3 regions of the Pseudoalteromonas sp. S3785 genome follow, and region 1 is predicted to be linked to each of the others. Evidence: predicted binding sites of a transcription regulator. Region 1 holds the regulator's gene; each other region holds the start of a gene.

Region 1 (10,176 bases):
ATTGATAAAGCACTGCTGTATTTATCAATACTGGCAATAACTTTATTTTTTATCAGCAAGTTATTTTTAAGCTCAATTAGCCCCGCATTCATTGTTGCGATAGTGGCTGCGCTTCACTTAATTCGTGCAAAGCTTTGGTGGCATGCAAACGTGCTAAAAGTGCCTTTATTATGGTCTTTGCATTTTTCTTATCTTGCTTTAGGTGTTGGCCTATTGCTAATTGCACTGAGCTTTTACACAAGCGTAATCCCCTTCAAAGACGCGCTCCACCTTATCAATATTGGCACAATAGGGATGATGATTTTATCTATGATGACCCGTGTATCGCTTGGTCATACAGGGCGCACGCTTAATACTCCTAAATATATATCTGTTGCTTTTTTGCTAGTGCTGGTAGCAGCGATTACGCGCTCAATACTCCCCTTAATTATTTGGCCACACTTTGCTTGGCAAATAAGTGCCTTGCTGTGGTTAGTGGCTTTTTTATTATTTTTAATTTACTGCACACCTATATTAACGCGGCGTCGTGTTGATGGGCGTCGTGGTTAGCTTACCTACAGGACTATTTTATGTTATCTGATAAAACCATTGAAATCGTTAAAAGCACTGTTCCGCTGTTAGCACAGGCTGGCACGGTTGTGACCGATCATTTTTATAAGCGACTATTTAGCCATAACCCAGAGCTTAAAAATATTTTTAATATGACCAACCAGGACACCGGCCGCCAGCAATTTGCTTTGTTTAACGCCTTAGCGGCATACGCCCAAAATATTGATAACTTAGCGGTGTTAAAAGAGGCATTAGCGCGCATTAACCATAAACACACCAGTTTAAATATTTTACCAGAGCACTACCCCATTGTTGGTGCTCATTTAATTGGCACTTTAAAAGAGCTAATACCAGAGCAGTTTACGCCAGATGTAGAATACGCATGGCGTGAAGCTTACGCACTGCTTGCTGATATTTGTATTACCGAAGAAGCGGCTTTGTATGAGCATAGTAAAAACACACTGGGTGGTTGGGCGGATACTCGTCAATTTGAAATAACCAATAAGCAGATTGAATCTGAGCTAGTAACAAGCTTTACACTTACGCCGGTCGATGGCGAGGCCGTTATTACCCATAAACCTGGCCAATATTTAGGTATTAAAGTTAAGCCAGAGGGCGCTGAATATGAAGAAATTCGCCAGTATTCTATTTCGCAAAAAAGTAACGGTAAAAACTACCGTATTAGCGTTAAAAAAGAACTACAGCCAAAGCCTGGTGTGGTGTCTAATTATTTACACTCACTATCACAAGGTGACATAGTTGAATTATACCCGCCTGCAGGAGATTTCTTTTTACGTAATAACACAAACCCAGCAGTACTTATTTCAGCAGGTGTTGGGCAAACGCCAATGCTTGCGATGCTCGAAACGTTATTAAGCGATAACCCTAAGCAAAATATTATGTATTTACATGCATGCGAAAATACCCAGCAGCACGCGTTTGCACGCTATTTAAATGAATTAAGTACGGTTTATAACTGTTTACAAGCTGTGACATGGCTTAATCAAGGCAGTGATGGGGCTGATTTTACAGGGTTGATGGACTTAACGGTCATACAAACACAGCTACCCCTTACAAATGGTGATTTTTACTTATGTGGCCCCGCTGGTTTTATGGCGTTTGTGAAAAGCCAGTTATTGGCACTAGGCGTTAAAAACGAGCATATTCATTACGAAGTGTTTGGTCCGCATCAAGACTTATAAACCAAGTGAAAAATGATAAAGGCGCACAGTATTAATGCTGTGTGCCTTTTTAATAGTATTTTATTGCGCTTTACAACTTACGTTTTTAAGCTCAATAGTAAGATCTTTTTTAGGATAATAAAGCACGCACTGCTCGGCAATTATTTGTAAAACAAACTTTTCAGACTTTATATTATGCGCGCCCATTATGGGCATACCATTTGAGTCTTTACTATTTCCATGGCTTAGTAACAGCTCGCTGCGTTTAGTAAAAACGGTGTCGGCCAGTGTAACTAGTGTGCCGCCTTTCGCTTGTATAATCGCTTGCTGGAGCGTGGCTATAACGCCTGGGTTTACCTCGGTAAGTAGTGCAGGCTTGGCAGTGGCAGTATTCATACTGTTACAGCCTCCAATAAATAATAAGGTTAATATTGCCAGTAGTTTAGCCATTACTTATCCTTATTTAACGTAGGCCATGTTAAATCCATATTGCCACGGTTAAAGTCATTAGGTCCGTTTAGAGGTAATAGTTGCTTGCTATCGCCAGCCGCGCTTTGTATTTGCGTTTTGATACTCGCAGAGGCGGTGCTAACAGGGCACGTGCCGTTATTATCTATATGGTAAAGCGCAGTAGAGAGTAACCCTTCGTTTGGATCGCCTAATTGATTGTCGAAGTCATCACTCACTACACAACCTTTCACATCCGCATCAAACTGCGGTGTTGGCGTAGGCGTAAACCCTGCTGCATATTCACCAAACCCTTTACTGTTGATACCGCTAAATTGAATGGTGTAATAAGTGGTGCCACAGTTATGTGTTGGAGTAAAACCGTATGGTTTACCGCAGGTCGTGTCGCCAATGAGTATTACCTCGGCGTCAATGCCTTTTAGACCATTAATAAAGGCTTCTGATGCCGAGCAGGTGCCTGATGTGCTAAGCACATACACTTTAGATAAGTTTAAGTCGGGTAGGTTATCACCGGTGCTAAAAAAGGTTGAGTAATCAATTTCTTCATCTATAAACGGAAAAGGCGACTCTACAGGCTGCTTGTCGTTTCGCTGAGTTTGGTAATAAATACGGTTTTGGATATTAGCACTGCCGGCTACCATGTAGGCAAGCTGCGAAGAAAGCGCTAATAAACCGCCTCCGTTGTATCTAAAATCAATAACAAGTTCTTCTACGTTATCGGTTTTAAATTTATTAACCGCCGCAATTAAGCCTTCTTGAGCAATACTTATATGACTATTAAACTGCATGTATCCTACGCTAGTGCCATTTTCGGTGGTAATGGTTTTTACGTTTTGTACAGGCGTTTGTTCTATGTTGCCAGCCGTTACGTTAAAGGTTTTTTCAGCGCCATCGTTACTGCGCACAACGATGGTGTGCGAGTCGCCATTAGTGGGGCTAAATAAGCCTTCGTTTAGGGTATCTACGCCTGCTTGTGTGCTGGTATTAATGCTTACGCCATCAACTTCGAGCACCGTATCGCCACGTTGAAAACCAATTTGGCTTGCTGGTGAGTCATCTTCTAGGTAGGCAACACGCAAAATTCTATCAGCTGGGTCGCCTATAAATGCCCAGTTTATGCCATAGCCTGAGGTTACACCTGATTGTGCTTCTTGAAAGTAGTCCTCGGAGGGCTCTGAAAAATGAAAGTTATCTTTTTTATCACCAGAGTCGGTTAGTTCTTCGGTTTTTAGTTGGGCAAAATAACTGGCCACTGCAGCAAAGTTTTCAGGGTCGTTATCGGCTATTTCATCATACCAAAGGTAGGTTTCATTGCTCCACGAGCGAAGCCAAAGCTTTTCGTAAAGTGCTGAACCGGCTTGGTCTGGGTAAGGCTCATTATTATTAAACGGATCGTTACCTGTGCGTGGGTTTTCGCAAAAATTTTTTAATTCATCCGATGGCTCAAATACACCTGCCGTCCATGTGGGGGCTGTACTTGCAGGAGGTGTGATGACTGGAGCGGGCGTTTCATTCATGCTGCTACCACCGCCACAGCCAGCAAGTGTTAGGCCTGAAAGTGCAGCGATAATAGCGAGTGATGCTTTATTATTTTTAAACATACAAAGGTACTTTTTGTAAATAAGTTGTTTAAAATACTACAACACCCGCTTATATATTCAACGTATTTGGCCCTGATTTATGTAAATGAGTGTACAAACTAGGCTTTTTTAGAGCTTGCTTGCGCTACTTTTATTAGCAAACACTTGCCTTTGCCACGCATCAAATAGCTTTTGTTGTTTGGCTGATATTTTTAAGCCATATGTTTTTTGCATATAAGCGTAGGTGTCGGCAATGCGTTTGCGGGCATAAAATGGCGGCTCTACTACGCGTTGTTTAAAGTTAACCTTTACCTGGCAGCGGCCATATTGAGTGGCATTTTCGCTCAGCATTCCAAAGCGGTAGTTAGAGCGATCGGCGTTAATTTCGCCAATAGCGGGGGCTAAGTTGTTTATGTCGGCTTCCATTTTTCTAAATTTGGCACTGACCTTTCGACAGTTTTTACGTCCGCCGTTTTGCCAGCATTGTAGCTGGTGGCCAAATTCCCATGCGGGCACTATGTGCTCCCATTCAATACGTAAAGCGCGCTGGTTTACTTTGCCTGAGCGGGTAAATGTATTACGAGGCACATAACCACAACCCGTTGGATCTGGCACTAGTTTTTTACCTTGTTTTTTAATGTCGCAGCCGCAGTAGAGGCTTTTGGCGTTATTAGGCAGGGTTTTAATTAAGTGCCTTTTAGCCGTTGAAAAACGGGTAAATTCCTCACTCGATGCCGAAAAACAAATACAACAAGCCACAAAGGCTAAAATAAATTTAAGCATATCCATCACATACGTGAACTACAGGAGGCGCTAGTTTAAAGTTTTGCTGCTATAAGATAAAGCGTGAACAAATTTTAATCTGCAATGTTTAGTTCACTCTATACTGATATAAAAAATAGCGAGGAGATGACCATGCTAGGTGCTTTTTCAATAAGCTTAACAGTTAAAGATATGAGAGCCTCTAAAGCGTTTTACGAAAAACTGGGTTTTAGTGAGTTTGCAGGTGAGATAGAACAAAATTGGCTAGTGATGAAAAATGGTGAGCATTTAATAGGCTTGTTCTCGGGTATGTTTGATAAAAACATGCTGACCTTCAACCCAGGTTGGGATCAGCATGCACAAACCGTTACAAACTTTAAAGATGTTGTTGCTCTCAGTGAGTATTTTCAAAGCGCTAATATAAGCGTTGAGTCTGTGGGTGATAAAAGTTTTATTATTACCGACCCAGACGGAAACCCTATTTTGATTGACCAACACGTGTAAGTTTTTTTAGCCTAACGTTTTGTGTTAATAAAATAATACCGCATAAACAAAATAGCACGCTGGTGGCTGCAAAGCTGATTAGTAACGGGTTGTTAAAATCTTCTCGCTCGTCGTAATCCATTATATGCAGCATCCAAAAAAAGTCGAAGATGCGCCATAGCGTGCTGCGAATGGTAATAACTTTGCCGTTAACTGCATTTAAATACAGCGTAGTATTAAAGGTGTCGTTAAATTGTACTTGCCACACATTTGTTTTGTATCTCACCTCTCGTGTCCCTTGTTTTAAAAATGTGGTACTTACTGGTTTAGCGTCGATGAGTAAATGAGCTTGTGCATTAGCGGTGATTTGTATTTTAGTGGGTGGCTTAAAAGGGCGGCCCGTAAAGCCATTAAAGCTTTGCTGCTCGGTGCTGTTAATAACAGTAATAAGCGGGGTAGTTAAAAAGTGCTCAAATATTATTTGAGTGGGGTTAGCCACTTGTGACGTAATATTATCGAGTGATGTGGAGTAGTCTGCTTGTGTAAATGGGTTTGTAAGTGTGCGTTTTGCAAGGTGCTTACCATGTACGTATTCAAGTGGTATCGCGCTCATTACTAAGCCACCTAAAAGCCAAGCTAAAATTTGTAAGGCAAGTAAATAGCCTAGCCACTTATGAAGTTTTCGTGCGCGCTTAAAGAGTTGTTTTCTCATTTTGTGCTTCTTATTATTTTTAGCGTTAGTGTATTACAGCTGCCCATGCTTTTACTGCGACATTTTGTCGCAGTTATTCATAAGCTTACTCTAACTTTATAAAAATAATAAAAAGGAGCGATAAAAAATCAGTGAGGCTGCGTTTAATGCTCACGCAGGGCATCTATTAGCTCTTGTTTGCTCATTTTTGAGCGGCCACTAATGCCTACCTCTTTTGCTTGATCGTATAACTGTTTTTTAGTGCGCTTCTCATACTTTGAGGCTTTGCCGCCTTTAACTGCGGTTTTATGAGTATTACTATTAGCAATTCGCGCGGCTTTTTGTTTGCTCATGCCTTCATCGCGAAGTGCATCGTACTGTTCATCATTTTTAATTTGCGGACCATGATCTACCATTATTGTTCTCCTACAGCTTTTAATTACACAGTGTGTGTATAACTTTCATACATAAACGCTAAATTTGTTCTTAACTAGCCTAACCCGTTTAATAAGGCAAATTAGGTGCCAATGGCGTTTAAATAGGTATTTTCTATTAATAAAGCCATGTTTACCGCTTAGTTGATTTGGTATAAAAGTAAAACTGCGTTAAAGTTTGCGATGAAACTATAAGAGGGTAAAAAGCAGACAATGTCGGAAATTCAATTTTTAAATGTAGATCTAGAGCTTGAGTCTAAACATGATATTAGCGCCTTAGTGGCAGACTTAAAGAAAAACGCGACGGTTTTGCATTATGACAAAGACGAATATCGTCAACTTGCGCGTATTGAAGCCTCAGGTGAAATATCAACACCAGATAAAGCGATTAACCATTTGTGCGAGCTTATTGAGTCGTGTTCACGTAATGCGCTTAAACAATGGCTCAGCTGCTCGCGAAGAACGTTTGATATTGGCTTTGAATCGGGCACGTCGCCTAAATGTTTTAACCAAGCCTTACATGCAGACACACTGCTACGTATATCTGCGATTGGTGCAGGTATGGAAATTACTATTTATCCTATCGAAAAATAACAATAAGTAATTATCTGCGCTCTACAACTGCTGCGGTCATTTTTGATACGCAGCACAGCTCATTGCGGCTATTTGTTATTTTTATTTCCCACACAGAACTACGTTTACCTATATGAAAAGCCCTAGCGGTTGCAGTTAAAGTACCATTGCGAGATGCTTTTAAATGGCTTGCGCTAATTTCCTGCCCTACACAATAAAACTTTGTAAAATCGACAACAAAATTAGCAGCATAGCTTGCTACTGTTTCGGCAAGTACTACATTTGCACCACCGTGAACCATCCCCATAGGATTATGATGCTCAGGAATTGCTGGCATTGTGGCAACTAGGTAATCGTCACCAATTTCTGTGACTTCAATACCCATGGTTTTCATTAATGTGCCTTGGCCGTCAATGCCTTCCTCTAACTGTTTGCAAAGCGCTAAAGTGATGGGTTGGTGCCAAATACTCATAATTACTCCTTTATGTTGAAAGCAAATTTATAGCATTTTAAATACTGAACGTCTGTAATTACCTAAAATATATCCAAGTGCGGTGTGTTTAGCTATTTTAAAGCGCAATTTAAATTTGCGATTTTTATTTAACTGTATATACTCACAGTTAAATGTACTGTATGGAAAACCAGTTGTATGCGACCATTAACTAAACGCCAAGCTCAAATACTCGAACTAATAAAAGTTTTTATTAAAGACACTGGTATGCCTCCTACACGTGCCGAAATTGCGCAAACACTAGGTTTTAAAAGTGCTAATGCCGCAGAAGAGCACTTAAAAGCGCTTGCCAAAAAAGGTGTTATTAAAATGAAGCCAGGCGCAAGCCGTGGTATTCAATTGGTTGAAGAAGAAGAGCCAGAGCAACTAGGTCTGCCATTAATAGGTCGAGTTGCAGCGGGTTCGCCTATTTTGGCGCAAGAACATGTTGAGAGCCACTGCAAAATAGACCCACTTATGTTTAAACCTGCCGCTGACTTTTTACTGCGTGTTAACGGTATGAGTATGAAAGATATAGGCATTATGGACGGCGACTTACTTGCTGTACACCGTACTCAAACAGCTGAAAACGGCCAAGTTGTGGTTGCGCGGGTAGATGAAGACGTAACCGTAAAGCGCCTCGAAAAAGCAGGCCGAAAAGTATTATTACACGCCGAAAACGAAGAGTTTACGCCTATAGAGGTAGACCTTGAAAACGAATCTTTTAATATTGAAGGTTTAGCTGTTGGCGTAATAAGAAATGCCGACTGGATGTAATTTTTAACTATTTTTAAGTAACTTTTTATAAATGCGCACTTTTAAGTGTGCATTTTTGTTTTAAGAAAGACCTTCCGCTACCTCAAAGCGCCCTAAAATTATTTAGCCTGTAAACTTTTTTGCACTCGCACTTAACTCCTCTTTTATATGATGCACCCCCTAGTTTTACTCGCTATTTAGCAACTAACTTGTGTTTAAGCTGGCGTAATTAAAGCTTATTTTAAAATACAACTTGTTTGTTTTTTATACTAAAACTTGCTTGTTGTACGTTTTTTAGCTAATCATTAATGTGCTGGGCTAACAATAACTCACAGCTTTTTGGTTTTGAGAACACACAAATACACATTCATTGTTGACGCAGCTATACCAATCAAAACAAATTAGGTTGGTTAAATAATAAAAATAACGAATTGGCGTTTAAGCCGTATGCCTCTTCGCTTTGCATTCGCAATAGCATCAAAGGAGCCGTCACATGGGTAAACTGACCTCTGCCTTGTGGCTTGTATTGATTATGTTCCCGCAGCAAGTGCTGGCTAATAGCCAATACAATATGCGCAAGGGCGTAACCGATATAAGTAATAATGTATATCAGCTACACATGACAATATTTTTAATATGTTGTGTGATTGGGGTGATAGTGTTCGCAATTATGTTTTGGGCACTAATTCATCACCGTAAATCTAAAGGGGCAGTTCCTGCCCAATTTCATGAAAGTACCAAAGTAGAAATTCTTTGGACTGCCATTCCGTTTGTTATTTTAATTGCCATGGCAATCCCTGCCACTAAAACCTTGATTGCAATGGAAGATGCCAGTAAGGCCGACTTAACCATTAAAATCACTGGATCACAGTGGAAGTGGCATTATGAATATATGGGCGAAGACGTGGAGTTTTATTCTATTTTGTCTACCCCTCAAGACGAAATAGCCAACCTTGCTAATAAAAACCCTAATTACTTACTTGAGGTTGATAAACCTTTAGTACTGCCAATTAATCAAAAGGTGCGTTTTTTAATGACCTCTGATGATGTTATTCACTCTTGGTGGGTACCTGATTTTGCCGTTAAAAAAGATGCCAACCCGGGGTTTATTAATGAAACGTGGACCAACATCAACGAAGAGGGTATTTACCGTGGCCAATGCGCCGAACTGTGCGGTAAAGATCATGGTTTTATGCCCGTGGTAGTTGAAGCTAAGTCACAAGAGGATTTTAACGCGTGGCTTGCAGATGCTAAGCAAGCTAAGCAGAAAGCGGCATTAGCCGATGCAGCCCTACTTGAGAAAACGATTCCTAAAGAAGAGTTAATGACGCTAGGTGAGCAAGTGTATATGGCAAGTTGCGCTGCGTGTCATCAGCCAACAGGTATGGGGTTACCGGGTGTGTTTCCAGCGCTTAAAGGCAGCCCCATTGTGCTTGGTGATATAAAAGATCATATAGATATTGTAATTCATGGCCGTCCTGGCACCGCAATGCAGGCATTTGCAAAGCAGTTATCTATAAAGCAACTTGCGGCAGTAATTACCTACAAACGCAATGCGTGGGGTAACGATACGGGTGATGTTATCCAACCTAGTGAAATTCAGGCAGCACTTGATGCTGATGGGGAGGCGAACTAATGAGTAGCATAGTAGAACAACCACACGCCAATGACGCTCACCACGGCCACCATCCAGCCAAAGGTTTTAAACGCTGGTTATATACAACAAACCATAAAGATATTGGCAGCATGTACTTAATTTTTTCGCTGACGATGTTTTTAATTGGTGGTGCAATGGCTATGGTTATTCGGGCTGAGTTATTTCAGCCAGGATTACAATTGGTAGATCCTCACTTTTTTAACCAAATGACCACAGTACACGGCTTAATTATGGTGTTTGGTGCTGTAATGCCAGCCTTTACGGGGCTTGCTAACTGGATGGTACCGCTCATGATTGGTGCGCCAGATATGGCACTGCCCAGAATGAACAATTGGAGCTTTTGGATTTTACCCTTCGCTTTTTTAATTTTATTGGCATCGTTATTAATGCCTGGAGGCGGCCCCGCATTTGGCTGGACGTTCTATGCGCCGCTTTCTACAACGTACAGTAACGATAACACCGCAATGTTTGTGTTTGCAGTGCACATTATGGGGATTAGCTCAATTATGGGCGCAATAAACGTGATTGTGACCATTGTTAACTTACGTGCCC
Region 2 (10,176 bases), on a different contig from region 1:
GGGCTGAGTACTTTGCAGCTCAACACTGGTTAAACGGGGCAACTCAATTTGCAAATCGATACGGTCGATAAACGGGCCTGAGACGCGAGATAAATAACGCATAACTTGATCAGGTGTTGCTCGCTTGTCATTATGGCACCCTGTCGGGCTAGGGTTAAGTGCAGCTATTAGCTGAAACTGCGCCGGAAACTCCATTTGCCTTGCTGCACGGGAGATAACCACAGAGCCGGTTTCCATAGGCTCACGCAAAGAATCAAGCACCTTACGTTCAAATTCCGGAAGCTCGTCTAAAAACAACACCCCGTTATGCGCAAGTGAAATTTCACCCGGCTTAGGGTTTGAAGAGCCACCGACTAAAGCAACTGCTGAGCAAGTGTGGTGGGGGTTTCGAAACGGCCGCTGGCGCCAATTATTTAAATCGATAGATTGACCAATAATAGAGTAAAGTGCAGCGGTTGATATTGCCTCATCGTCAGACATAGTTGGCATTATGGTTGCCATTCGCTGAGCAAGCATAGACTTACCCGTACCAGGTGGACCTAAAAAAAGTAAGTTATGACCTCCAGCGGCGGCTATTTCTAGCACTCGCTTAGCACCGGGTTGGCCTTTAACATCACTTAAATCGAGCAAAAAGTCGGGAGACTGGGCGCAATCAGGGTATTCAATATTTAAAGGTAAAGGCTGCTGATTTAATAAATCACCCCACACTTCTTGTAATGAATTAACCGCTTTGCGTTTAACGCCGTTCACCAAACTTGCGAGGCTGTCGTTGGTAAAAGGTAAAAAGCAGCAGCGGTTTTGCTCTTTTGCTGCAAGTACAGAGGGCAAAATGGCATTTACGCCACGCACTTCGCCATTGAGTGCAAGCTCTCCGTAAAACTCGTATTTATGTATATCAGGACATACAACCTGCCCAGAGGCCACTAAAATACCTACCGCAATGGCTAAGTCAAAGCGCCCACCATCTTTAGGTAAATCGGCAGGCGCTAAATTTACGGTAATGCGCTGATCGGGGAAACCAAATTGAGAGTTTTCTAGGGCGCTACGCACCCTATCTTTTGACTCTTTAACTGAGGCCTCAGGAAGCCCAACAATATTAAATGCCGGTAAACCATTACCAAGGTGTACCTCTACAATAACCTCAGGGGCGTTTATACCCACTTGGGCACGAGAATAAATGCGAGCTAGCGACATTCCTTATCCTAATTAATGGTTTAATTAATTAGTTTAGTCAGAATATTTAAAAACGTGTACTGTGATTTGCCATTTAATAGCTGCAATACGAAGCAATAAGGTGGTTAGCATTGCCATTACCATGGCAAGTTCAGTCGCTAACGCAAAGTGAATACCCAAAGTATAAACAACACCGCCTGCAATACAGGTAATTGCGTATAGCTCGCCTTTTAGCAGCATAGGAATTTCGCGGGCAAGCACATCTCGGAGCATGCCACCAAAGCAACCGGTAATTACACCCATAATAATGGCGGTCATATTTGGCATGCCGGCAAGTAATGCTTTTTGGGTACCCATAACCGCAAAAAATGCTAATCCAAATGCATCGGCAATTTGTAATGTGTAATGTGGAATCGACTTTTGCTTGTTAATAAGCCGAGTGGTAATAAATACCGCTGCTAAAATAGCATAAAAAAAGCTTTGGTCGTGTAACCAAAATACCGGAACATCCAATATAAGGTCACGAACCGTACCGCCTCCAATCGCTGTTACAGCAGCTAATACTACAACACCAAAACCATCCATTTTCTTTTCGTGTGCAACCAATGTACCCGTAATAGCAAACACGGCAATGCCAATTAAATCAAACCAGTGGTAAAGCTCAGTCATGTGTAACACACCCAAAATTATTTGTGCCGTTTTAACACAAACTATACAAAGTTTTAAGTAATAACACTTTTTTCGGAAAATTTATAACGTGTATAAAACACTATTTTGGGAGGCATAAATTTATGAGGGGTGTTATTTCAGTGATTGCGGGAGCCAGAGTTTATGGAGAGTGAATGCCTCACGCAGTGAAGACAACCTTTGCTGGCTAATGGAGAGCTGAGACCGACGAGCTATTCATTTCACTGAATTTTAGGCATAAAAAAACACTCATATAGAGTGTCGCTTCATTCTAACTTTTTATTTCAGTGGTTGCGGGAGCCGGATTTGAACCGACGACCTTCGGGTTATGAGCCCGACGAGCTACCAGGCTGCTCCATCCCGCGCCTGAAATATGCATACTTATTTAGCGTTGCTTACATTACAACGAGGCTGCCAACTTCCTAAAAGAAATTGGTTGCGGGAGCCAGATTTAAAACGACTACCTTTGCTGGCTAATGAAGAGCTGAGACCGACAAGCTTTTCTTTAACTAACATTTTACAGTAACCTCAAACCCCTAAAGGAAATTGGTTGCGGGAGCCGGATTTGAACCGACGACCTTCGGGTTATGAGCCCGACGAGCTACCAGGCTGCTCCATCCCGCGCCTGTAATTTCTTTGAAATAGTTTCGTGTTAATAACGAGCCTGTTTCGAAGAGAGCGCTATAATATAGGAATAAACTTATATTGCAAGGCTTTCACTCGTTAATTGCGTTCAACCGAACAAAAAGCAACCAAACCACTCTTTAAATCGCTATCTTTGATGCGGGCTTATCATTTTTTGAAACTCCCAATCTGGGTGTCCCATCACAATAAAATCTGGATTTTCGGTGCTCTCACGCTGGTTATATGTAAGCGGGTTAAATTCTGCATCGGTAATACACCCGCCTGCCTCTTCTACAATCACTTGTGACGCGCCGGTATCCCACTCGCCAGTAGGGCCAATTCGTAAAAAGCAGTCGGCTTTACCCTCGGCAACAATACATGCTTTTAGCGAGCACGAGCCTACAGCAATAGTGGCAAATTGCGTATTTAAATACTGACTGACCGCTTCAATTTTTTGTCTACGGCTTACTGCTAGCGTTAGGTTATCGGGTGTTGCTACCGACATTTTTGTATCGCTACCATTTTCTCGTTTAAATGCCCCCTGATTAGCAGTAGCAAAGTAAGTAATGCCTTTTGCTGGCCAATGAATCACACCTAAAACGGGATGGTTATTTTCAATAAGCGCAATATTAACGGCAAAGTCACCACTTTCTAAAATAAACTCGCCCGTGCCGTCCATCGGATCTAATAACCAGTAGCGTTGCCAGTCTTGTCTTTGGGCAAGTGCCGGAATAGGCGTCTCTTCTGACATAATAGGAATCTCGGGCGCAAGGTCTTTTAAACCAGCAACGAGCACATCGTTAGACGCTAAGTCTGCTTTTGTGACGGGCGTAGCGTCTGACTTTTCTTGTTGGCCAATATCATCTTTTTTATAAATAGCCATAATGGCATCGCCTGCTCGTTGTGCAAGCTCTATACAAGGCTCTAGTAGTTTATTCATTTGCAGCTCCAGACGCTAAATACTTATTTAATAATAACAAAGCGGCAACACTGCGAGCTTCGGTAAAATCGCCTTGTTCTAATAATGACTGCCAATCTGTTAATGGCCACTTAACAACCACTAGCGGTTCAGGCTCATCCCCTTCTAACGTTTGCGGGTATAGCTGCTTAGCAAATAAAATATGCATAGTTGCGTTAAAGTAACTTGGCGCCATTGATACAACTTTTAATGGCTCAAAAAATTCGGCGCCAAAACCCACTTCTTCTTTAAGCTCTCTGTTTGCAGCTTGTTGGGGCGTTTCGCCTGGGTCTATTAAGCCTTTAGGAAAACCTAATTGGTAGTCGTTCGTGCCTGCACAATACTCACGTACCAGTAGCATTTCGTTGTCCGCAGTTATTGGCACAATCATTACAGCCCCACGGCCACCGCCACGTATTCGCTCATACTGGCGCTCTTCGTCATTAGAAAACTTAAGCTCTAATGATTCAACAGTAAATAAACGGCTTTTAGCAACTACATTATTACTAATAATTTGCGGTGGAGTTGGGTGCTTTTTCTGTGTCATTGGCGTTATTTTGCTATCATGGCAGTTGTGCTTAATCATAAACTTTTCACAAGGAAAAGCCCATGCTAAATTGGTCAAAAATCGATACCGTTTTACTCGATATGGACGGAACATTACTCGATTTGCATTTCGATAGTCACTTTTGGCTTAATGTTGTTCCAGAACAACTTGCACGCACTCGCAATATCACCCTTGATGAAGCAAAAGCCGATATGCACAAGCGCTACCAAGCGGTAAGTGGCCAAATACAGTGGTATTGTTTAGATTATTGGGAAGAACAGTTAAAGTTGCCGATAATGGAACTAAAACGTCAAACCCAACACCTAATAAAAGTACGCGAAGATGTGCCTCACTTTTTAACTGAGTTAAAAAAAGCAGGTAAAGAGCTGATTTTGTTAACTAACGCTCACCCAGAAAACGTCATGCTTAAATTTGAGCACACCGCGATAGATAATTATTTAGATGGCGTGGTGTCGACCCACCAATACGGCGTGAGTAAAGAGCAGCAAAGTTTGTGGCATCAAGTACAAAAAGATTTAGGGTTTAATAAGCAGCGCACTTTGTTTGTTGATGACAGTGTGCCTGTTTTAAATGCAGCCCGAGAATACGGCATTGAACATTTACTTGCGGTTGCTAACCCTGATAGTAAGCAACCACATAATGTAATAGCCGATTACTTAAACGTAACCGACTACCGCACTATTATATAATTAGCTTTTTGGGTAACGAGCTTCCAAACCTTGGTATACTAACTTTGCAAAGTCGGCATGTTCGGTATCAAGGCTTTTTACGACTTCAACCAAATGCTCGTTATCTTCTTGACCGTTCCACACTTTAATGTAGCTGCCATCTTTGTAGCCATGATCTTGGCGGAAAAAGTTTAAGGTATTTTTACCTACGTAACCTCGGTATAAATCGTCTATATTCATACCAATTTGCGCCATACAGCCTGCAAATGCAGCGGCGTTAAAGGTTTTATCAGCAACGGCTGATGCTGCTAATATTTCAAGTGTTTGTTTAAAGTCATCAGCTTGCTCAGGCGCATTAAGTTGCTGCTCTAACTGCTTTGCTAACGCTTCATAACTTGTAGTGCCGTCTATTCTTAGCGATAAACCAAAGTGAAATATATCAACCAATTCTAAAATGACTTGCTCAGTATCTGGGGTTTGCTTTTTCCACCACTTCCAACCGTAGTGGTCTAGCATTTCTGCACACTCTACCCAAATGGCTCTATACCACTCAAAACCTTGGCTAAACCATTGCTCATGAACCTTAGTATTCATGGCATTTTGCATTTCTAGCATAACGACTAGCTTATTTAAATTGGCAGACATATTCATTCCTGACGTTTTTGATTGGTGTAATAGTACAGATAAAAAAAGCGCAATGCATCAGCACTATTTTAATAATTCTGGTTTTACTTTGAGCCGCTAAAATCAGCCCAAGATTCAATTAAATCTATAAAATCTTCAAAGCCACAACCACTCACTAGGCCATTTTCTTCAAGCATTAAGTCATCATCTTGATAGGCAACTAAGTCTTCACTGTCTTGGTGTAGGGCATGGGCTTCAAATAAGGCTTCGTCTTTAGAGAGTATTAAGTCTATTTCTTGGCCTTTTAACGTTATTGGCTCGTAGCTTGTTTTAACTGAGTTGATAAGTGCTTGTACCATCGCCACTTTTTCTTTGCCAATTTCTTCATTTAACCAGCGGCCAATTAGGGCATGCTCGCTGCTTATTTTAATGCGCAGCCCGCTAATAGGGTCGCGTATAAATTGATATTCCATAATTTTTACTTGTAAAACGCTAATGCACTAATTATACCCATAAATAGCCCTGAACACTGCCCCTAAAACGCAAAATAGCGCCAATGGGCGCTATTTAAATAGGTGGCATAAAAGCTAACTTCGCGATCTAAAACGTGCAGCATCTATAATCGACCATAAATAAATAATAGGCACCAGTACAAAGCCTACCAATACATAAATAAGTGCGTAACTAATTATAATAGCTAGCGCAAAGAAGATAGCAGCTAAAATACGCCCTTGTACCAGTTGCCCTAAACCAGGAAAAAATATATTACACAACGCCGCAATTACATTACCGCCAGAACCTTGATCAGCCATACTCACCTCTGTAGTTAATTAATTTTAAATTTTAGTTATTTACTTACTATCACACTTTATGCCAATTTTTTAAAGCTTAAAAATCAATTAGTTAAACTAGCATAAAATAACTGATTTAGTCTTTTTTACTAAATATAGGTCAATTTGATTATTTTTATTCTTAATTACAGTTACTTAACAGCATGAATAAACAGTTAAGCAACTAGTTTTACAAGTATTTTTAGAATAGCTGTTCATAAAAACAGTATTTTATTTAGCCTAACAAAAACACCTGTTATACTCCCTCTCATTATTGATTGAAAAGGCGTAACGATGGACGTTTCTGAATTACTCGATGGCTTAAATGACAAACAACGCGATGCCGTTGCAGCCCCACTACAAAACATGCTGGTATTAGCAGGTGCTGGTTCGGGTAAAACACGTGTTTTAGTTCATCGTATCGCATGGTTAATGCAGGTTGAGCAAGCTTCTGCTTATAGTATTTTTGCGGTTACCTTTACTAATAAAGCCGCTAAAGAAATGCGCACCCGTGTTGAAGAAACCCTAAAAGCCCCCGTGGGAGGCATGTGGATTGGTACATTCCATGGTTTATCACACCGTATTTTGCGCGCTCATCATCGTGAAGCAAACCTACCAGAAGCCTTTCAAATTTTAGACTCTGACGATCAGCTAAGAATGATCAAGCGCTTATTAAAATCAATGAATATTGATGATAAAAAATGGCCAGCTAAACAATTTGGCTGGTATATCAGCGCTAAGAAAGATGAAGCCCTGCGTCCTAAAGATATTCAAGCCTACGATATAAACGAGCAAATGATGCTGCGTGTATATGCAGCCTATCAAGAAGCATGTGACCGCGCTGGTTTAGTCGATTTTGCAGAAATACTGCTACGTAGCTACGAGGTTCTTAAAAATAACCCTACGCTACTTCGCCATTACCAGCAGCGCTTTGCCCACATGCTGGTAGACGAATTCCAAGATACCAATACCATTCAATACGCATGGTTAAAGCTACTTGCAGGCGATACGCAAAGCATTATGATTGTAGGCGACGATGACCAAAGTATTTACGGTTGGCGCGGCGCTAAAATAGAAAATATAAAGCGTTTTTTAACCGATTTTGATGCTGAAACTATTCGCCTTGAGCAAAACTATCGCTCAACCGCAACCATTCTAAAAGCATCTAATGCGCTTATAAAAAACAATGCAGAGCGCATGGGTAAAAGCTTGTGGACCGATGGCAACGAAGGCGAGCCTATATCAATTTATGCAGCCTTTAACGAGCTAGACGAAGCCCGCTTTGTAAGTAGTAAGCTACGCAGCTGGTTAAATGCCGGTAATGCGCTGCAAGACGCCGCCATTTTATACCGTAGCAACGCGCAATCTCGTGTACTCGAGGAAGCCATGCTTCAAGAAGGCTTAAAATACCGTATTTACGGCGGTATGCGTTTCTTCGAACGTCAAGAAATTAAAGACGCGCTATCGTACTTACGATTGGTAGGAAACCGCCAAGACGACGCCGCATTTGAGCGTGTAATTAACACCCCTGCGCGCGGTATTGGCGATAAAACACTTAGCCATATACGCGACTGTGCGCGTGCTGAGTCGCTGCCTCTTTGGTACGCTGCTAAAGCAATTGTTGAACAACAGCATTTATCGGGTCGTGCGGCAAGCGCTGTTACAAAGTTTGTAGAGTTGGTAGAACACATAGAAGATAAAATCAGCGACCTGACACTACAAGAGCAAGCCAAGTACACTATTCAAACGTCTGGTTTAATGGCTATGTATCAGGCTGAAAAAGGCGAAAAAGGCCGCGCTCGCGTAGAAAACTTAGAAGAGCTTATCAGTGCATGCGATCAGTACGAGCTCCCTGAAGAAGAAGAGTTTAGCTCACCACTACAGGGCTTTTTAGCCTACACCTCACTTGAATCTGGTGAAGGCCAAGCGGATGAGCACGAAGACGCTGTACAAATGATGACTCTTCACTCTGCTAAAGGATTAGAGTTTCCACTTGTGTTTATGGTGGGCGTTGAAGAAGGTATGTTCCCATCGCAGCAAAGTAATGAAGAATCAGGGCGCTTAGAAGAAGAACGCCGCCTCTGTTACGTGGGTATGACCCGTGCAATGGACAAGCTTTACATAAGCCATGCCGAAAGCCGCCGTTTATACGGCCAAGAAAAGTACCATAGCCCATCACGATTTTTACGCGAAATACCCGAAGACTGCGTAGAAGAAATTCGTATTAAAACGCAGGTATCGCGACCACCTGCTGCAGGGCGCTTTAGCGCGTCAGTAAGCCATGCAGCTTTTGAAGAAAGTGGGTTTAACTTAGGTCAACGTGTACTGCACGCTAAATTTGGTATTGGCACTGTGCTAAATTACGAAGGCAGTGGCGCACAATCGCGTGTACAAGTTAACTTTGACGACCTTGGCAGCAAATGGCTAGTGACCGCATATGCACGACTTCAAGCTGTATAAGCACTATGTTGAACAATTAACACAGCAACTAACTGACGCAAAACATCGTCAGTTAGTACTTATTACAGGCCAAGCCGCTTGGTGCTACGAGCTACTAAGCGCATTAACAGACTCAGATAATGTAAAGCTGCTGTCAAACAGCGGCATTGCTAATTCAAGTTGGCCTGAGCATACCCATGAACTACTTGGGCAAGAGTTTATTCATGCCGTTTATGATGGCTATAGTGGCATTTACCCCGATAAACTTGCTGCCCTTGCCGGTACCATAAAAGCAGGCGGTTTGTTATTTTTATTACTGCCTGACTTACAACGTTTAGCCTCTTGGCAAGACCCTGCACTTAAAAGCGTGCAATCTCATGGAAGTAGTAATCGGCAAAGCTATTTTAATTTACGTTTTTCTCGCCTTTTACAAACGCTACCCGTCATACACTTTGATGAACACACTGACTTTAAACAGCCGCCGATCAAAAGCAATGTAACAAATAAAATTGAGTATCAGGCGCAGCAACAATGCGTTGAACAAATAATTAAGGTGGCCACAGGCCGCGCGAACAGGCCTTTAATTATTAATGCCGACAGAGGGCGCGGAAAATCAGCCGCGCTTGGTCTGGCAGCCGCAGCATTACATGATAAAAAAATCATTGTATGCGCAACACAATTCAGAGCCACCCATAGCTGTTTTAAGCATTTAGCTAAAACCTTACAGGTTGAATACAAGGCTCAGCAAAAACATTTAACTAATTTACAGTACATGGCCCCAGATGCACTGCTTAATCAGTTGCCGCCTTGTGATCTATTACTGGTCGATGAAGCCGCCGCAATCCCTGTACCACTACTATTAGCCATGTTAAAGCACTACCCGCGTATAGTCTTTGCAAGCACCTTGGTAGGTTACGAGGGTAATGGCCGAGGCTATACCATTCGTTTTACGCAACATATAAAAGCAAATTACAAAGCGGCAAAAGTTGTAAACTTAGAAGACCCTATACGTTTTGCTAAGGGCGACCCTCTTGAGCAACAGGTACGCACACTCTTTGCTTTAGATGCACAATATAACGAATACCCGCCCGCATTAAGTAGCATTGAGCACGTTGAAGTCACTCAACAGCAACTCGTTGACAATGAGCCTTTACTGCAGCAAATAGTTGCGCTGCTCGCACTTGCCCATTATCAAAGCAGTGTTAACGATTTACGCCACTTTCTTGATGCCCCAGCGCAAAGACTGTTTATTAGTAGATGCCAGATGCATGTTGTGGGAGTGTGTTTAATAGCCGTTGAAGGCGGTATGGATGCAGAGTTAGCTAAGCAAGTAATCAGTGGTGAGCGGCGCCCACAAGGGCATTTAATGGCACAATCACTCGCGCAATTAAGCGCACAGCCAAGCTATTTAACAAAACAAAGCGCACGCGTTATTCGTATAGCTGTTGCACCTAACCTGCACCAACAAGGCGTAGGTAAAGCATTACTAGCGCATTGCCAGCATCAGCTAACACCCACCTGTAGTTATATAGGTGCAAGTTTTGGGGCTACAGCCGGGCTTTTACATTTTTGGCAATCTCAAGGCTTTAGTACTGTTAAGCTAGG
Region 3 (10,176 bases), on a different contig from region 1:
AACTTTGGTTTACATTTTAAGCGGCCGTTAAAATATTCCAGTGATGTTATCGTATATGGTCAGTACAGCAGTTAATGCTGTTAGAAGTACCCATCTACAATTTTTAGAACTCCTGACATCGTTTCTCCCTAAGTATTTTTATTATCTAATCACATAAGCATCGTAATATGCGAATTCAATTTTAGCTACTGCTCAATCTTTATTAGATCTGGCGAATAAATATTTCTTATGCTTAAGGGAGTATTTTTGGAGGAAAGTAAAAACTAATAATACAAATGAGCTTTTAGAAGTTATATTTCAATTTAGTGTAAGTGCAGGATATTAAAGAGGAAATAATGGTCGGTATGGAGAGATTCGAACTCTCGACCCCTGCCACCCCATGACAGTGCGCTACCAAGCTGCGCTACATACCGACGTTGTTTGCAATAGTACGTATATTTTATTAAAAATCAATAAGTGATTGTTTGTTTGCGCGTTTATTGCGCAAATAAGCTAAAAAACTATATTTAAAAGCGCAACTTCATAGGCTTTGTCTTGGCAAAACAGCAAGCTGCCGCAAATCCAACCACCAAACAACAACAGGCCCTAATCTTTATTTAGCCATTGATTGATCGAGTCGTACATTTCATCACGTATGAGCGGTTGAGCTTCTTTATTTGGATGTAATTGATCTCTTTGCATTAAGTTTGGCTTATCTGCCACATTAAGCATAAAAAAGTTAAGTAAATGAGCATTTGTTTTTTCACTTACTTGTGTAAAACTGTCTGTGAACATTTTACTGTAACGCGGCCCGTAATTAGGGGGAATGTAAATTTCCATTAGCGCGACCATAGCATTTTCAGCTTGGCTTTTTTCGATTAAATCCGTTAAGTTGGCCTGCATTTTTGTTACCGGAAAACCACGCAAACCATCATTAGCACCTAGCTCAATAAGCACATGGCTTGGTTGGTATTGCGCGAGTAAGGCATCTAGCCTGCGTAAAGCGCCGCCGGTTGTTTCGCCACTAATACTGGCATTAATTAGCTCTATATTACGCTGCTCTGCATCGTATTTATCTTGTAACAATTTAACCCAGCCTTGCTCTTGTTTAAGTCCATAGGCTGCACTTAAACTGTCTCCAAGTATTAAAATCGTGTTGTCGGCCGCCGCACTAAGTGGTTTGATAACTAAAAATAAAACGAATACAAAACGTAGGATTGAATGAGTCATATGTCAGCGCTTTCTCAATTAAATATTATTCAAGTAAATGGTTTGTCTAAAGTAGTTTCTACCTTCGAAGGTGAGTTGCCCATCCTCAGCGACATCAGCTTTAATGTCAAGCATGGTGAGTCAGTTGCTATTGTGGGCACATCGGGCTCAGGAAAATCCACGTTATTAAGTTTATTAGCGGGCCTAGATACAGCCAGCAGTGGTGAAATTATCCTTGATGGCGAGCCACTTCATAGATTAGATGAAGAGCAACGCGCGGCATTACGAGCTGAAAAAGTCGGCTTTGTATTTCAATCTTTTATGTTGGTACAAAGCTTAACTGCCCTTGAAAACGTGATGCTGCCAGCAGAGCTTGCTGGCGAAAGCGACGCCAAGGAGCAAGCCCTTGCATTGTTAGAAAAAGTAGGGCTAAGCCACCGTATAGATCATTACCCATCGCAACTCTCGGGTGGTGAGCAACAACGTGTGGCTATTGCCCGGGCTTTTATTGGCACACCTAAAATTTTATTTGCCGACGAGCCTTCTGCAAATTTAGACAGTAAAAACGGCAAAATGGTGGAGTCGTTATTGTTTGATTTAAACCAGCAGCACGGCACAACGTTAATTTTAGTAACTCACGATGAAGCACTCGCGCAAAAGTGCCAGCATATTGTACAAATTGAAGCGGGGCAGTTAGTTAAAAACTCAAAAGAGGACGTAGCGAATGTGGGCTAAGTTAGCACTTAAATTATTTGCCCGCGAATTTCGCCGCGGCGAACTAACCGTAATTAGTGCCGCGATTGCGCTTGCAGTACTAACAGTGTTCACGCTGTCTATGGTGACAGAGCGAATAGCACAAAGCATAGCACAAAAAAGTAGTGCGTTTATTGCGGCTGATAGAGTGCTAGCCAGTGCCCACAAATTAGATACGGCGTTTATTAATAAAGCCAAACAAGAAAACTTACAAACTGCGCAAATGGTCTACTTTGATACCATGTTATTTGCCAACGACGAGATGCAGTTTACCTCGGTAAAAGCGGCATCAAACGAATACCCGTTAAAAGGCGAATTAAAAGTTAAATCATCGTTGCTTGGCGAAACGCAAGTAGCCCAGGGCGGACCAAAGCCTGGTAATGTGTGGCTAAGTGAATCGGTTTTTTACAGCTTAAATATTGATATTGGTAGCCAAGTAGAGCTAGGTGCTGCCGTATTCAATGTAGAAAAAGTGGTAGTTGAAGAGCCTGATGCCCCGTTTAATGTATTTTCGAGTAGTCGCAGAGTACTCATAAATATTGCTGATGTTGCAAAAACAGAAGTGATACAACCTGGCAGCCGAGTGAACTACCGCCAATTGTATGCAGGCGATGAGTCAGACATAACGCGGTTTTATGAGTGGTTAAAGCCACAAATGGCCGAAAATCAACGCTGGTACGGCGTCAAAGACAGGCAATCGCCTATATCAAATAGCTTAAACCGAGCAGAAAGTTTTTTATTACTAGCTGGCTTACTGGGCATTATTTTAGCCACAGTTGCCATTGCTGTGTCGGCAAAGCGTTATTGTGAGCGCCAATACGACCCCGTAGCTATGATGAAAACCCTTGGCGGAAGCCGCGCATTAATTCGTAAAATTTACTTTATGCATTTACTCATGGTTTGCACTATGGCGGTTATCATTGGCTTAGCCATAGGTTACGGTTTACAAGAAATTGCCACCGGGTATTTAGCAAAAAGCATGGATATGAGTTTACCTGCAGCGGGTTTTAAACCTTGGCTGGTGGCCATTAGCACAGGTGTTATATGTGCAGTTATGTTTTCTATTAAGCCACTGCTTGATTTATTTGATATTCCACCGCTTAGAGTATTGCGCCGTAATTTAGGCGACAGACTAGCCGTAAGCCGTGTGCACTTAGGTTTAAGTGCCCTTACGGTGTTTTTATTAATGTGGTTATTTAGTAACAACATTAAAATAACGCTTATTTTGTTTGTTTCTACACTGGCTCTGATTGCGGTGTTGTTTGTTATTTCAAAATTAATTTTTGGTGGTGGCCGTAAATTAGGCTTAAAACCAGGTAATAGCTGGTCGTTAGCTATTGCTTCAATACAAAAGCGTGCCAACGTAAATGCGGTGCAGCTTATTAGCTTTTCGTTGGCGATAAAATTGCTGCTGTTTTTGATTGTACTTAAAAATGACATGATCTCAGATTGGCAGTCTCAATTACCCGCCGATGCACCAAATGCATTTTTAGTTAATATTACGCAAAACGAACTTGAGCCTGTAAACAATTACCTAGCAGAAAACGATATTTTAGTATCTGATTTTTACCCGACCATTCGTGGGCGCGTAAATGCGGTAAATGGCGAGCTTGTTGCGCGTAAAGTATCGTTGCAAGATAACGAGAAAAAAGATGAAGAAGCACGTTCAGGCATCGGCCGTGAGCTTAACTTAACGTGGCTTGAAAACGTGCCAGCCCAAAACGAAATTGTGCAAGGACAGTGGTTTGGCGAAGGCGCGGTGGGTGAAGCATCGGTTGAGGAATCAATGCTGGAGCGTTTAGATGTAGAAATAGGCGACACTTTAACATTTCTAATTGGTGCGCAATCATTTGACGCTAAAATAACTAGCGTACGTAAAGTAAACTGGGCTACGCTAAAACCTAACTTTTTTATTATTTTAAGCCCCGACGTGCTAAAAGATTTTCCGGCAACGTATATTTCATCTGTGCGTATAGAGCCTGAGCAAAAGAAAGCGTTTAGCCAGTTACTGCGCACGTATCCAACCATTACCGCCATTGATGTAGATAACTTTGTAAAGCAAATTCAATCAACCATTGAGCAGGTGTCGTTAGCGATTGGCTTTGTGCTTGCTATTGTGGTGTTGTGTGGTGCATTAGTGCTTATATCGCAGGTGCAAGCGAGCCTAGGTGAGCGAATGCAAGAAATTGTAATACTGCGAACTTTAGGCGCCAAAGGGCGATTAATAAAAAATGCGACCCTTTATGAGTTTTTGCTATTAGGTGGTTTAGCTGGGTTTGTAGCCGCATTATTTAGTGATGTAGCTTTGCTAATTGTTCAGCAGCAAATGTTTGACTTAGCTGGTAAGCTGCACCCTGAAATATGGCTAATAGGGCCGGTATCGGGCGGGGTGTTTGTGGCGGCGCTTGGCTACTTAATGATTGCCCGTAAACTTAAACAAAATACCCAAGGCTTAGTACGTGCTTTAGCCTAAGCCATAACTTTTAACGCTAAACGCCCGCACTAAGTTGCGGGCGTTTTTGTTTTTACTCGCCACTGGTAATTTATACAGTGCTCTGGCATTATTACCGTTATTGAAAAACAACAATAATGAGTGTGCTGTTTGGCCATTATTTTAGGGATAGACCCAGGTTCACGTTTAACGGGTTATGGTGTAGTTGCTCACCAAGGTGCTAAATTTACCTATTTAGGCAGTGGGTGTATAAAATTAGCTGAGCATGAGTTCCCCATACGATTAAAAATGATCTACCAAGGGATCACACAAATAATAGAGCAGTTCTCGCCCGAAACCTTTGCAATAGAAAAAGTATTTATGGCGCATAACCCGGATGCAGCGCTAAAGCTAGGCCAAGCCCGAGGCGCGGCTATTGTGGGCGCCTCTATGGCCGACTTACCCGTATTTGAATACTCAGCACGGCAAATTAAACAAGCCGTGGTAGGTAATGGCGGCGCCGATAAGTCGCAAGTACAACACATGGTCAAAAATATTTTAAAATTACCAGGTACACCGCAAGCCGATGCGGCCGATGCACTTGCTATTGCAATATGTCATGCTCACTCAGAACAAAATTTAATCAAACTAGCGGGTAGCGCCAGCAAAACCGTTAGAGGACGTTTAAGGAAATAAATATGATTGGCCGTTTAAATGGCATTTTAGTTGAAAAGCAGCCGCCCGAAATTTTATTAGAAGTAAGCGGCGTAGGCTACGAAGTACAAATGCCCATGACCTGTTTTTACGACTTACCCAATGTTGGCGAAAACGCCATTGTGTACACGCATTTTGTAGTACGCGAAGACGCACAACTATTATTTGGCTTTAATAATAAAACCGAGCGTGCGCTTTTTAGAGAATTACTAAAGGCAAATGGCGTGGGGCCTAAACTCGGCTTAGCGATTTTGTCGGGCATGTCGGCGCAACAATTTGTAAGTTGTGTAAACAACGAAGATGCCACAACCTTGGTTAAATTACCGGGTGTGGGTAAAAAAACCGCTGAGCGTTTAGTGCTTGAAATGAAAGACCGCTTAAAAGATTGGGGTAATGATTTATTTACGCCATTTAGCGATAATGCCGTAATAGAGCCTGCTTGCGATGCAACTATTGCCAATAATGCCGCTGACGATGCCGTATCGGCACTTGTTGCGTTAGGTTATAAATTGCCACAAGCGCAAAAAGCAGTAAAATCGGTAAGCAAACCCGATATGTCTACTGAGGTTCTTATTAAAGAATCTTTAAAATCAATGTTGTGAGTAACCCATGATTGAAGCTGATCGTTTAATTGACGCGAGCGAAAAAACCAACGAAGACACCATAGACCGCGCAATAAGGCCCAAGCTTTTAGCCGACTACAAAGGTCAGCCGCATGTTAAGCAGCAAATGGAAATATTTATAGAGGCTGCCCGTAGCCGTGGTGAAGCGCTCGATCATCTATTAATATTTGGCCCGCCAGGCTTAGGTAAAACCACGCTTGCTAATATTGTCGCCAACGAGCTTAATGTAAGTATTAAAACCACCTCAGGGCCAGTGCTTGAAAAAGCCGGCGACCTTGCTGCACTGCTTACCAACCTTGAAGAGGGCGATGTACTGTTTATTGATGAAATACACAGACTCAGCCCACAAGTTGAAGAAATCCTTTACCCCGCGATGGAAGATTATCAACTCGACATTATGATTGGTGAAGGCCCAGCAGCACGCTCTATTAAATTAGACTTACCGCCGTTTACGCTTATTGGCGCAACCACACGTGCAGGTTCTCTTACCTCACCACTAAGAGACCGTTTTGGCATAGTGCAGCGCTTAGAGTTTTATTCTATTGCTGATTTATCATATATAGTGGGGCGCTCAGCGCATTATTTAGATTTACAAATGTGCGATGATGGAGCCACCGAAATTGCAAAGCGCTCGCGAGGCACACCGCGCATAGCTAACCGTCTATTGCGCCGTGTACGCGATTACACGCAAGTAAAATCTGATGGCACTGTGAATGCCTCGGTTGCCGAGCAGGCGTTAGATATGATTGACGTAGATAAAAGCGGGTTTGATTACATGGACCGTAAATACTTACTTGCCATTATCGAAAAATTTATGGGCGGACCTGTAGGGCTAGATAATTTAGCCGCCGCCATCGGCGAAGAAAAAGAAACCATTGAAGATGTAATTGAGCCGTTTTTAATTCAACAAGGCTTTATACAGCGCACACCGCGCGGGCGAATTGTGTCAGACAATGCGTACCATCACTTTGGTTTACTCCCTAAACAAGATTAACCTCATTTAGCCCGTTACAGTCAATGTAGCGGGTTGTACCTACCCTTAATTGTAAAATTTTCTTAATAGTTAATCAGCTTTCATCCACTTTGTTGCAAATGTAACCAATAAATTAAATTCATTTTGTAATTCACTTAACGTTAAGACTGGCGTGGCTATGCTGCGTACCATTGAATTTATCACGGCACTTATTTGCTACTTTTTGAGAGCTTAAAAGTGTGGTTATTTAAATTAAGTACATTGTATTTTTATAAAGAGACTTACTGACATCTTAAATTAGGCTGATATAAGTTTTTTTAGTGAGAAGCTTTTAGCGAAAACGCGGCTTTTAGAAATGCGCTTTTATTCAGTATTCAGGTTAAGTAAGAAGCGCGAAAGTTTAGGCAAAAAAAAGCCCGCATATAATGCGGGCAAACAACAAGTTGAAGGAAGTAATCCAGGGAACTACGTTTTACTTAATTAGGTTTTATCCAAAAAGAGTAAAACAATGTAATACGATTAAAAATCCTATTACTAAGAACTTGGCTTAATGAAAAATCTTTCATTCAGTGCGTAAGCTCGGTATGGGAGAATAATACGGAATATGTGCTTTTTGTTCAAACTAGAAAATTTAAAATTTCAGATAAAAAAAACTAATCTGATGAATTTTTTAGTTGTTCGAAACTTGTGCGTTAATTATTCGTTAACTTTATAAGCTGCTGAAAATTAATAAATAATTGGTGTGAGCTGTATTGTTACACTATTAGTTAAATTAGTACATGCACAATGACATGAATAGCTTTTGCGTGCTTATGCACTTTTTATGAATAAACGCAGCATTTTATCAAGTTTTCTGCGTATATTTACGCACTTTTATTGTATTTAGTTGTACTTTACTTAGCGTGGCAGTCGCGTTTTAGAAACAAACAAGTGATTAACCGTATGTTTAACGTTTTTTGTTGCCAATTCATAGCAATACCGTTGTCAGTAAACTCTTGACTCGATACACTAGATGCAACTTATGGCCGTTACAATGGTCTTATTTACATAAAATAACCAAATTGACGTTTTTTGAAATTATTTAGGAGTTTAACGTGGGATCAGGGCTTAACTTTTTAGATCTAATTCTAGAAGCCAGTTTGCTTGTGCAGTTAGTTATGCTAGCACTTGTAGCAATGTCTGTAATGTCATGGGCAATTATTTTTCAGCGCAAAAAAGCAATTAGCGATGCCTTGTCTGATGCAAAAAAATTCGAACAAAAATTTTGGTCAGGTATCGACTTAAGCAAATTATACAACGAAATTTCATCACGCAGTGGCCAATCTCATGGTATTGAAGCGTTATTTACATCAGGCTTTAAAGAATTTGCGCGCCATAAAAAGAACACATTTCAAAGCGCAGGCATTGTTATGGAAGGTACGCATCGTTCAATGCGTGTGGCTCTATCGCGTGAAATTGAAAAACTAGAATCGAGCTTATCGTTTTTAGCGACAGTAGGTTCAATTAGCCCATATATCGGCTTATTCGGTACGGTGTGGGGTATTATGAATGCCTTTATTGCACTAGGTGAAGTTAAACAAGCAACTTTACAAATGGTAGCGCCAGGTATTGCTGAGGCACTTATTGCAACAGCAATGGGTTTATTTGCGGCTATTCCGGCTGTTATTGCGTATAACCGCTTTGCTAATAAAGTTGAAAAACTAGAATCACACTACATCAACTTTATGGAAGAATTTGCCAATATTTTACACCGTCAAGCAGCTACCCAAATAGAGACTAAAGCGAATGTATCAGCGTAAGAAGCGCCGTCCGGTCGCAGAAATTAATGTAGTACCTTACATTGATGTAATGTTGGTATTGCTAATTATATTTATGGCAACAGCACCGCTTATTACTCACGGTGTAAAAGTTGATTTACCAAAAATGGAAGAGTCGGATTTAGTTGACACTAAAGACACGCCACCCATTATTGCCTCTATTGACTCTGCAGGTAAGTACTATGTAAGCATAGGAACTGATCCAGAGGAGCCAATGGAAGCACTGGATGTGGCAGCGGTTATTAAGCTTCAGCTAATGAAAAACCCTGATGTACCAGTAATGATTAAAGGCTCTGGTAAGGTTTCGTACCAAGAAGTATTGTTATTAATGGACTTTTTAAAGAATGCTGGCGTACCATCTGTGGGTTTAATGACAGAATCCTTTGAGGGGAAACAGTAGTAACATGAATAGTTCTATAATCAAGTCAGTGCTTTTACATTTAGGTTTGGGGGGCTTTTTGTGGGCAACTGCGAATATACACCCTCCAGCACCTAAAGTAATGGAAGTGACGCTTAATTCGGCTATTCCTGAGCCTGATAATGCAGTGTCTGCGGTCACTGTAGATCAAAAGCAAGTTGAGCAAAAAATTGCCGAGTTGCAAAAAAAAGAAGACGCTAAAAAACGTGCTGAAGATAAGCGCATTCGCGACTTAGAGCGCAGAGCCGCCAATGCACGTAAACAACGTGAAGCCGAAGCCCGTAATATTAAAAAGCTAGAGCAACAGCGTAAAGCAAAAGAGAAAGAAAAAGCACAAGCTGAGGCTGAAGCTAAAAAAGCGCGTGAAATTGAACAAAAAGAACGTGCTAAGGCAAAACAAGCCGAAAAGCAAAAGCAAGAGGCTGAAAATGCAGCCAAAGCGGCTGCAGATAAGCGTAAAGCAGAAGAAGAGGCACTGAAAAAAGCCGAAGCAGAGCGTAAAAAACGTGAAGCAGAAGCCAAAGCGCGTGCCAAAGAAGCCGAACGCAAACGTCAGCAAGCGCTGCAAGAGCAAATGCTGCAAGAACAACTTGCAAAAGAGCAGGCTGCACGTAGTAAAATACGCCAACAGCAAGTAGTAAGCGAAGTTGATAAGTATAGAGCCTTAATTATGGCGCGTATTCAGCAAAACTTACTGATTGATGAAAAAATGAAAAATCAACAGTGCCGAGTAAATATTCGTCTTGGGTTTAATGGTTTAGTCACGCAGGTTAAATCGTTAGGGGGTGATAAGTTAGTGTGTGAAGCAGCACTTAGAGCTGTGCGCATGGCCGACACATTACCTGTATCTAAAGACAAAGATGTATTCGAGCAACTTAAGAATATTAATTTAACAATCAAGCCAGAATTTTAAAGGAATGATATGTTCAGCAAAATTAAAATAGCCTTTGTAGTTATATTATTAGGGTTTCAGGGTGTGGCAAATGCGGCACTTGAAATTGTAATAACTGAAGGTGTAGACGGCGCACGTCCTATTGCCATCGTGCCTTTTAAATACAATGGTGTTGGCCCAATTCCGCAAAAATTGAGCGATGTTATTGCTGCCGATTTAATGCGCAGTGGTAAGTTTAAACCGGTAGATGTAGCACAAATGCCGCAACTTCCTAATAAAGATGGCGATATAGACTACGCAGCTTGGGTAAACCAAGGTGTAGAAGCGGTTGTCGTTGGCGAAGTTGATCAGCAAACTGATGGACGTT

What was found. Region 1 encodes LexA, which represses DNA repair genes until DNA is damaged. Its sites were predicted from a motif close to TACTGTATNNNNATACAGTA; they were not measured.
Region 2: a site for LexA is predicted at 6,291-6,310, ahead of uvrD (DNA helicase II). Genes of this name have one in related genera too.
Region 3: a site for LexA is predicted at 4,475-4,494, ahead of ruvC (crossover junction endodeoxyribonuclease RuvC). Genes of this name have one in related genera too.

The regions. Positions count from the first base shown of each region.
Region 1 covers NZ_PNCT01000031.1:24,622-34,797, forward strand. The annotation lists gene CWC17_RS09075 (NnrS family protein) at 1-549, shown strand, start outside; gene hmpA (NO-inducible flavohemoprotein) at 570-1,751, shown strand; gene CWC17_RS09085 (hypothetical protein) at 1,812-2,180, opposite strand; gene CWC17_RS09090 (S41 family peptidase) at 2,180-3,799, opposite strand; gene CWC17_RS09095 (endonuclease) at 3,908-4,567, opposite strand; gene CWC17_RS09100 (VOC family protein) at 4,694-5,044, shown strand; gene CWC17_RS09105 (hypothetical protein) at 5,019-5,735, opposite strand; gene CWC17_RS09110 (DUF7218 family protein) at 5,879-6,130, opposite strand; gene CWC17_RS09115 (hypothetical protein) at 6,362-6,742, shown strand; gene CWC17_RS09120 (PaaI family thioesterase) at 6,753-7,193, opposite strand; gene lexA (transcriptional repressor LexA) at 7,371-7,988, shown strand; gene coxB (cytochrome c oxidase subunit II) at 8,461-9,603, shown strand; gene ctaD (cytochrome c oxidase subunit I) at 9,603-10,176, shown strand, end outside.
Region 2 covers NZ_PNCT01000009.1:43,042-53,217, forward strand. The annotation lists gene CWC17_RS03140 (YifB family Mg chelatase-like AAA ATPase) at 1-1,194, opposite strand, end outside; gene CWC17_RS03145 (trimeric intracellular cation channel family protein) at 1,228-1,842, opposite strand; tRNA gene CWC17_RS03150 (tRNA-Met) at 2,149-2,225, opposite strand; tRNA gene CWC17_RS03155 (tRNA-Met) at 2,408-2,484, opposite strand; gene cysQ (3'(2'),5'-bisphosphate nucleotidase CysQ) at 2,633-3,424, opposite strand; gene nudE (ADP compounds hydrolase NudE) at 3,417-3,989, opposite strand; gene yrfG (GMP/IMP nucleotidase) at 4,052-4,699, shown strand; gene CWC17_RS03175 (dUTP diphosphatase) at 4,700-5,323, opposite strand; gene CWC17_RS03180 (YacL family protein) at 5,407-5,775, opposite strand; gene CWC17_RS03185 (hypothetical protein) at 5,890-6,114, opposite strand; gene uvrD (DNA helicase II) at 6,427-8,592, shown strand; gene CWC17_RS03195 (tRNA(Met) cytidine acetyltransferase TmcA domain-containing protein) at 8,570-10,176, shown strand, end outside.
Region 3 covers NZ_PNCT01000051.1:36,090-46,265, forward strand. The annotation lists tRNA gene CWC17_RS13005 (tRNA-Pro) at 337-413, opposite strand; gene CWC17_RS13010 (arylesterase) at 586-1,209, opposite strand; gene CWC17_RS13015 (ABC transporter ATP-binding protein) at 1,210-1,923, shown strand; gene CWC17_RS13020 (ABC transporter permease) at 1,913-4,414, shown strand; gene ruvC (crossover junction endodeoxyribonuclease RuvC) at 4,544-5,068, shown strand; gene ruvA (Holliday junction branch migration protein RuvA) at 5,071-5,688, shown strand; gene ruvB (Holliday junction branch migration DNA helicase RuvB) at 5,696-6,703, shown strand; gene tolQ (protein TolQ) at 7,777-8,481, shown strand; gene tolR (protein TolR) at 8,468-8,899, shown strand; gene tolA (cell envelope integrity protein TolA) at 8,904-9,830, shown strand; gene tolB (Tol-Pal system beta propeller repeat protein TolB) at 9,840-10,176, shown strand, end outside.